2 linked regions of the Flavisolibacter tropicus genome follow. The protein of the gene in region 2 interacts with the protein of the main gene of each other region in a pairwise test. Links are inferred from orthologs where the notes say so. Each region holds a gene or a part of one and is shown on either strand. Other genes may lie near its edges.

Region 1 (4,022 bases), 2.5 Mb from region 2 along the record:
GCCAACGCTGTACACGTTTTTCATCATCAGGTCCCAAATAGGAAGACCAGGGCGTTGAGATGTAGCTTTTAATAATTTTAAAAACAGCACTTTTTGAGTGTTACCACTGCTGTCGGGTGGTACATCCTGTGAAAAATCACCCACCTGGTAGATCTGACCATTATAGGTATACTGGAAAGCTACCCCCAGCACTTCATCAGGATTAAGCGCTTGGTTCAGTGACAGAAAACCAATACGCTCATTAAAATAATAATCCGTAGGCTGAAGCTTACGGGCAAATGTTTTTTCGAAATCCTGCACTGGCCTCAGCCCCATGGTGGTCAGTACATTTTGTATTTCTGATGAATTCCGGCCATTGGGCTGTTTTAAAATGGCGGTGTAAAGGTCATTGGAATTATTAGAAGGTAGCGATCCCGGCCTGCCGTTCCATGGACCATAGGTTGAATCTTCTCCTAAGTCCATCAGGGCAACAATGTCCCGGGTGTCAGTTGTTGCACCGGTACGATTGGTTACCCACACTTCCATACGAAGTATCTGGATGTTAGAACGCACCAGTGGCAGGTCTTTCATCGCCTTATTATAATTACGGCGGAAGTATTGACCTAATAAGAAGTGACGGTTCTCCTCGTATTCATCAGCCTTTATACTAAAGGATTGTGCGGCGGCACCACCTGTTAAACCCAACGATTGACGCTGAGAGCGCTGATTGGCCAACACACCTGTAACATACATTTTACCAAACTGCAATTGGGTCTTTACCCCAAACAACGATTGCGCACCAGGAATCAAGGTACCCTTTGATTGAAAACTAATATTACCTGCCTGGAATACCTTCAATACCTCATCTTCCTTACCCTGGTAATCCAGTTTCAGTTGGTTTTCAAAATCAAAGTTGGCCAGTGTATTATAGTTGATCGGCAGTTTGATCTTATCACCAATATTGGCATCTACCTGCAGCTGGGCGTTCATATTAAAATCGAAGCCCCCTGTTTTACGCGCCCGCTCTGGAAGGGTTGGGTTCTTTATATTTTGGCCCTGGTAGCCGGCAGCAATGTCTACATATCCCGACGGCTTTATGTCAATCTTGCCATTTCCCGTAATGCGGTTCATCCAGTCTTTGTTGAAACCAAAGTTGGGTTTTGCTGTACGGCGGTTCAGGTCAAACATTGTATTAGCCCGCTGACGGAAATAATCCGATTCATCCTTCCTACCCTGCAAGCGAATGAATTCATCCATAGAAAAGGTCATGGGAGTACGGTAATACTTATTGCCGACCTTTTCAATAACATAGTACTGCTTGGTTACCGGATCATATTCTACATTGCGCTTAATGAAGGAGGTATCTTTTAGATCAAAGCTATTTTGACGGGGATAGGTATAGGGGTCTCCTCTGCGATCTTGAAGTGGGTATTTAGTTGTATCTGAAGTATTTATAGGAAACTTTCCTTCACCCGCAAAGCGTGCATGCGCACTTGCTCCGCAGATAAAAGCAGATAATATGATAGCAGCTACCCGCTTCCGCAAGCTCTTGGAAGAATGGAAATTCAATGCGATCTTCTCCACAATTAGTAAATGAATGACGTTTTCTAAAGGGTTTGCAATGCTTTTTTGATCACTGCCTCTACACCGAGTTCCGGATTTTGGTCCAAAACCTTCTGAATCGCACTATCAGCCGCTTGCCGGTTTATTCCTAGTGCTATCAATGCATTTAACGCATCAGTACCAATGGTATTGCCTTTCCAAGGGGAAATATTTGCGTCGAGAGATTGTTTAGTCAGTTTATCCCTGAGTTCCAACACGATGCGTTCAGCTGTTTTTTTACCTATACCTTTTATAGCTTCCAGCATTTTAGCATTGCCTTGAACAATGGCGCGACTTAGTTCATCGGGTTTCATATAAGAAAGCATAACGCGGGCTGTGGAGGCACCCACGCCAGAAACTCCAAGTAACATCAAGAACATCTCCTTTTCTGCTACATCAAAAAAGCCGTAAAGAATATGGGCATCTTCGCGGACAATAAGGTGAGTAAGTAAGGTACCATTTTCCAAATCCTGGATTTTGGAATAGGTATTCAGACTAATATTGATTTCATAGCCAACGCCGGCTACGTCTACATGTACAGTTGCGGGTGATTTATGGGCAAAATGGCCTCTAACAAAAGCGATCATACGACGAAAATAAGCGAATAAAAACACTGTTCACAGCCTATAAATTCTTATACCACCTTAAAAGTTGGGCTTGTGAAATGTCAAATTAGAGGCGTTAAAGAAAGCTGCAAGCTACTAGCTGCACGCTTCAAGCGGCCCCTCCCGGCCTCCCAAAAGGGGATAAGTACCTCGCAAATAACCATAAGATGGAACAGCAATAAAATTGAAAAGAACTCCTTTAAGGAGAATGCTTTTGTGTTTTATGGTCTACGCCTTCGTAAGTTATCGATGACTACTTATTAAAGATTATAGCAATATCAGGCTGGGTCCTTATCGGGTTTTCTTCGATCTTGCTTCGATTCTTCTTCGATATTCGTTCGATACATAGAATCGAACAACTATCGAATCAGATAGGAACAAAATAGGATGTACCCCATCTCTTGGGCCTTGTTTTTTTGATTATTCCCTCCGCTACTCTCCTCCTTGAACATGGAATGTTGATTATTGAGCATTCAACATTTCCTCTCTGCCCCTCCAAATTCCAAAACCCTAATTCCCAATTCCTCCCATCATCCTTCATTATTCCTTGTTCCTTGTTCAATATTCTTCACCTTTCCTCCTTACCCTCTTTTCAACTCTTAGCGCTCTGCCATTACCCTTTAAATAAGAGAAATAACCTAAATCTGGCACCCTTTTGCCGACAATTCTCGTTAAACTCTGGACTGTGTACTATCTTAGCCCTCCTTTTTAAACTTCAGAATTGTAGCGATGACTTCAAAGATTACTGCAGCCATTACCGCCGTTGGTGGTTATGTGCCAGAAACAAAATTGACAAATGCCGACTTAGAAAAAATGGTAGACACCAACGATGAATGGATCCGGACACGCACCGGGGTATCCGAACGTCGTATTTTGAAAGGTGAAGGATTGGGATCTTCTGATTTGGCTGTACCAGCCATTAAACAGCTTTTAGAAAAAAGAGGGATCAGCGCTGAAGAAATTGAGTGTATCATTTGTTGCACGGTAACACCCGATATGGTGTTCCCGGCCACAGCTAATATCATTTCCGATAAACTAGGTGCTAAACATGCATTTGGCTTTGACTTGGGTGCTGCCTGCTCTGGTTTCCTATATGGCTTAACTATGGGCGCTTCCCTGATCGAGAGCCGCCGTTATAAAAAAGTAGTGGTAGTAGGTGTAGATAAAATGAGCGCTATAATTGATTATAGCGATCGTACTACCTGTATTCTATTTGGCGATGGCGCTGGAGCCGTATTACTGGAGCCTAATACAGAAGGCTTTGGCGTATTGGATTCTATTTTGAAAAGCGATGGTAGCGGCCGTCAGTTCCTGCATATGAAAGCAGGTGGTTCGGTTCGTCCGGCTACAGCTGAAACCGTTGCCAATAAAGAGCACTTTGTGTTCCAGGATGGTCAGCCAGTATTCAAAGCAGCCGTTAAGGGCATGGCCGATGTAAGCGCTGAATTGTTAGATCGTAACAACCTAACCGGTAATGACATTGCTTGGTTGGTGCCTCACCAAGCTAACAAACGTATCATTGATGCTACTGCCGACCGTATGGGTCTTTCTCATGATAAGGTGATGTTGAACATTCATAAATATGGTAATACCACAGCGGCTACTATTCCGCTTTGTTTGTGGGAATGGCGCCATGAATTAAACAAAGGCGACAACATTGTGTTAGCTGCCTTTGGTGGTGGTTTTACCTGGGGTGCTACCCTGGTAAAATGGGCGTATTAATTAGCCTGATTACAAGATACTTTCAAAGAGCCCTGTCTTTTGACAGGGCTTTTCCATTGACATTAATTAATATATGATTTTCAAGCCTGCCCTTTCACTTATCTTCACCCCCTT
Region 2 (4,213 bases):
TCTGCTTGCAGCTTGTAGCGTGCAGCTTGCAGCGCTCTCTCACGTTTTATCAACGCACCTTCATCAGCGATGTCAGCGGGTAGCGCAGGTTCTTGTAGCCCATCATGTCTACTTTAATACTACCTACGGTTAATGGAGATTCGGCGCGCACCGGAATTCGGTTAGCGTCGTCCGTTACCCACAGGTTCATCTTCTCACCGCCATCAAATACATCACCCTTCACAAGTAATGGTTTAATCTTGATAGTGCGGAATCTACCGTACTTGGTTTTGATCTCCTCTCTGCCCATGAAACGGATATACATGTTGTACACCTCGTTATCGATGAACATGCTGAAAGAGATCTTGTCGCCAGGTTTATACTTATCAAAATTGATGTTGCGCGCAAAGTAAATAGAGCTTACCACGTCCTGTACACAGGCGGGCACCTTAAACACGCCGTCGTTACTGATGGCCGTATTAGCCACCCGGTTAAACGTTACATTTTCGTACTTCTTGTGGTTGTTCTCGTGCACGTTGCGAACAAACTTTACCGGCTGAAAGGTCATGGTATCGATGTAAGATTCGTAGCGGTTATTGACCTTCCCTACCCAACTGTACGATGAGTTAGATCCGCCCGTTCCTACCACGTGATACACGGGTTTATTGTTGACATGCTCCAATGAAGTAACGGCGGTAGCATGACCCGCATTTACATAAATACCAAATAGAGAATAGTAAACGGTAAACTTCAGTTCCTCGCCAGGCAAAAAAGAATTGTTGCGTATACTGCAAAATGTATCGTACGTTTCGACAGGTGTTTCCTGTACCGGCGTTTCAGCTCTTAATCCCACAAGTATAGACAGTCCGAATAGTAACAGTACAGATTTAAATCGCTTCATGACGCCATTAGTTTTAAAATTCGCCTTATAAAACTTCCGCCTGCTTTCCTTTATACGCCTGTTGTCGTTCTTTTCGTTTTTTGAATATCCGTATGCCCAATATCAACACACTACCAGCTAGCGCAGGGATGATCAGATTGATCAGCCAAATGGACACAGACGTCAGTAATATACCCAGGTTATTGCTTGAATACAAGCCTGCTAACAACAAGCTTATCTCTCCTCTGACACCGATTTCAACTAAAGTGATGCTTGGAACAATGGCTAATCCTAAAAATATAAGGCTCATGATCCAAAAAAGTGTCACTGCAGGTATATGGACTTCAAATAAATGAAAAAGTAAAATATACTGCACCACAAACACACAAAACCGGGTAAAAGAAAGAAGCAAGATGGCAGCCAAACGTTGCATGCTATAATTGCGCAACGCCTCTACCAAATAAAGATACTTATTACGTTTCAGCCATTGCTCGGCCCACCGCTCCAGTTGCGAAACTTTACAATAAAGCAGTGTTAAAATACTAGTACCGCAGACTAGGCCTGTTACAATGTAAGGATACCAAACGTCCAATGCAGGCCATGCTTTCAGCAATGCTGATTTTAGCACGATCAATCCAATAGTGCCCAACAAAAAAGTGATCAGCAACTGGCTGCAACTGCTGATCAAGGTAACAGCAATAACTTTTAACCGCTTGCCCTCTGGCATATACAGCATACGTCCCACATATTCGCCTGTACGGTTAGGAGTAGTAATGGAAAAAGCTACACCAGAAAGAACGGCTTTAAAGGCCTGCCAAAAGCGCAACTGGTGTACCGGTGCTATAGCCATCTGCCACTTAACGGTTTCCAGTCCCCAATTGGCCACCATTAATGACATTGCCAGTGCCAGGTTACCTCCTTTGCCATTGATCAGGGCTTCTTTCAAATGCAGCCAGGTGGCCGCTACCTGCGACTGGCCGCTCACCTGCTGGTAAATAGAGAAACACAACCAGGCAAATAGCAACGGGCCCAAAAAGTAATTGATCAGGAATTTAATATTTTTGTTCAGCCGCATGTGCGGTAAAAATAAACACCGCCTTGGAAAAACCGCATAAAATAGTCTTAGGTATCGACCCCGGAAGCGTAATCATGGGATATAGTGTGATAGCTATTGTTAAAGACAAGATCAAGCTATTAGAGATCAACGTTTTAAAACTGCCTACTAAAAAAGATAATTACGAACGCTTACACCTGATTTATGACAAGGTAGCAGAACTGATAAAGCTTTATAAACCTACTGAGTTTGCCATTGAAGCGCCGTTCTTTGGAAAGAACGTACAATCCATGCTCAAACTGGGGCGGGCACAGGGCGTAGCCATGGCCGCCGCATTAAGCATGAATATACCGGTAGCGGAATATTCGCCCAAGCGGGTAAAGCAAGCCATTACCGGAACTGGTAATGCCGATAAAGAGCAGGTGTTTAAAATGCTGCAGCACTTGGTACAGCTGCCAGAAGGCCTGGTATCTTTTGATGCTACGGATGCCTTGGCCGTAGCTATCTGCCATCATTTTTCTGATGGACTACCCACACCCAAAAGAACATCACGGAAGAAAACGGTCTCCAGCTGGGAAAAGTTTATGCAGGAAAACCCGGACAGAGTAGGATAGAACTAGGATTTTCCAGATTTGAAGGATTAGGAGGAGAAGGTTGACAGGTTAACAAGTTGAAAAGTTAACAAGGAGAGGAATATTGAACAAGGAACAAGGAAGGAAGAATGAAGAAGGAATGTTCAATAATCAACTTTCAATACTCAATGATCAAGGCTCAAGAAAGAATGAACTATAAAACAAAAGCACTCCTTTAAGTGGAGTGCTTTTGTTTTAAATTCTTTTCCTATTCTCTGTGCCCCTTCGTGTCTTTGTGTCTCCGCGGTTCCTCCCTCTCCGCGCCCCCGGCGCGCTCTGCGTCCCCCGCGCCTCTGCGTGAAACAAACAGCGCGAAGCGCTACTCTTTAGGCGCTGAGGTTAAGCTGGGTCAATATCTTTTCCTGCACTTCTTTTAATTCAGCTTCAGAAAGTTTCAGCTTAGGTTGTGTAAAGTTCAAATCATTAGCCGAATTGATTGGTAGCAGGTGCATGTGTGCATGCGGCACTTCTATACCCACCACACTAATACCACAACGGTTGCATTTAAAAGCTTTTTCAATAGCCGTGGCAATAGGCTGTGCAAAGACCAGCATTTGCGACAGGTAGTCGGTCGGCAGGTCAAACAGCTTATCCACTTCTATTTTAGGGATCACCAATACATGTCCTTTTCGCAGCGGGAAAATATCCAGAAAGGCAAAGAACTGTTCATTCTCTGCAATCTTATAACTGGGTATTTCGCCGGCAATGATCTTTGAGAAAATGCTCATGATAATTAGCTAATTTGATGATTAGCTGATTAGCTGATGATGTGAACGACTTAGCAATCAGCTAATCGGCACATTAGCTAATTGGCTAATTAAATAGTGATATCCTCTACCTTGAACTTAATAACACCTGCAGGAACAGTTACTTCGGCTACATCGCCTACTTGCTTGCCTAACAAGCCTTTACCAATGGGCGAAGTAGAAGAGATCTTTCCTGATTTCAGGTCAGATTCAGCTTCACTCACTATCTGGTAAGTAACCTGCTTTTTCGTATTCAGATTGGTCACTTTTACTTTTGTCAGGATCGAAACCTTGCTGGTGTCAATCGTAGAGGCATCTACAATACGGGCTGTAGCAACCTGGCCATCTAATTGAGCGATCTTTGCCTCCAAGATTCCCTGAGCCTCTTTAGCCGCATCATACTCTGCGTTTTCACGCAAGTCACCTTTTTCACGTGCCTCAGCTATAGCTCTTGCTGCTGCAGGACGTTCTACCGTTTTCATACGTTGCAGCTCAGCTCTCATTTGTTCCAATGTTTCTTTGGTAACGTATTGAATACCACTCATAGTCAAAAATCGTTTGGGTAATATGAAAAAAATAGCAACGCTTCAGTAGTTACCGAAGCGTTGCCTATTCTATGCAAAGATAAAAAAATATTGATTTTATAATAGTAGGGGCATTATTCGCCTGTTTTACCTGAATTATTCAGAATCAATTTCTGCGTAAAGCTGAGCTCCCCTACCTGCACTTGCACCAGGTAAAGTCCGGACTGCCAGCGTTCGGGATTTTTAACAGCATATACTTGTGAAGATGCACCCAACATCACTTTATCCATATATACCAGAGCACCGGCCCTATCAAATATCTTAACAAAAGCTTCTGTATGCTTTACAGCCGGCAGCAACAACTGCACTTTATCAGTAGCCGGATTGGGAAATACAAC

Evidence for each region. Proteins that work in one complex are often made in the same cells at the same time.
Region 1: the proteins of ruvC (region 2) and ruvA interact in binary tests that used the Escherichia coli proteins (3 or more experiments, as listed by UniProt). The link is inferred for Flavisolibacter tropicus from one-to-one orthologs.

The regions. Positions count from the first base shown.
Region 1 is NZ_CP011390.1:1,996,351-2,000,372, forward strand. Bases 378-3,119 are described here. They hold ruvA (Holliday junction branch migration protein RuvA), read right to left. Parts: upstream 2,169-3,119; coding sequence 1,587-2,168; downstream 378-1,586. Other genes in these bases: sov (T9SS outer membrane translocon Sov/SprA), read right to left, coding at 378-1,563; SY85_RS08425 (beta-ketoacyl-ACP synthase III), read left to right, coding at 2,916-3,119. In the rest of the region: more of sov, read right to left, coding at 1-377; more of SY85_RS08425, read left to right, coding at 3,120-3,908. UniProt on the Escherichia coli protein: The RuvA-RuvB-RuvC complex processes Holliday junction (HJ) DNA during genetic recombination and DNA repair.
Region 2 is NZ_CP011390.1:4,494,492-4,498,704, reverse strand. What follows is about bases 810-3,742. They hold ruvC (crossover junction endodeoxyribonuclease RuvC), read left to right. Parts: upstream 810-1,957; coding sequence 1,958-2,527; downstream 2,528-3,742. Other genes in these bases: greA (transcription elongation factor GreA), read right to left, coding at 3,363-3,742; SY85_RS19175 (HIT family protein), read right to left, coding at 2,872-3,273; SY85_RS19185 (lysylphosphatidylglycerol synthase domain-containing protein), read right to left, coding at 906-1,934; SY85_RS19190 (DUF3108 domain-containing protein), read right to left, coding at 810-880. In the rest of the region: more of SY85_RS19190, read right to left, coding at 50-809; more of greA, read right to left, coding at 3,743-3,836; SY85_RS19165 (T9SS type A sorting domain-containing protein), read right to left, coding at 3,950-4,213.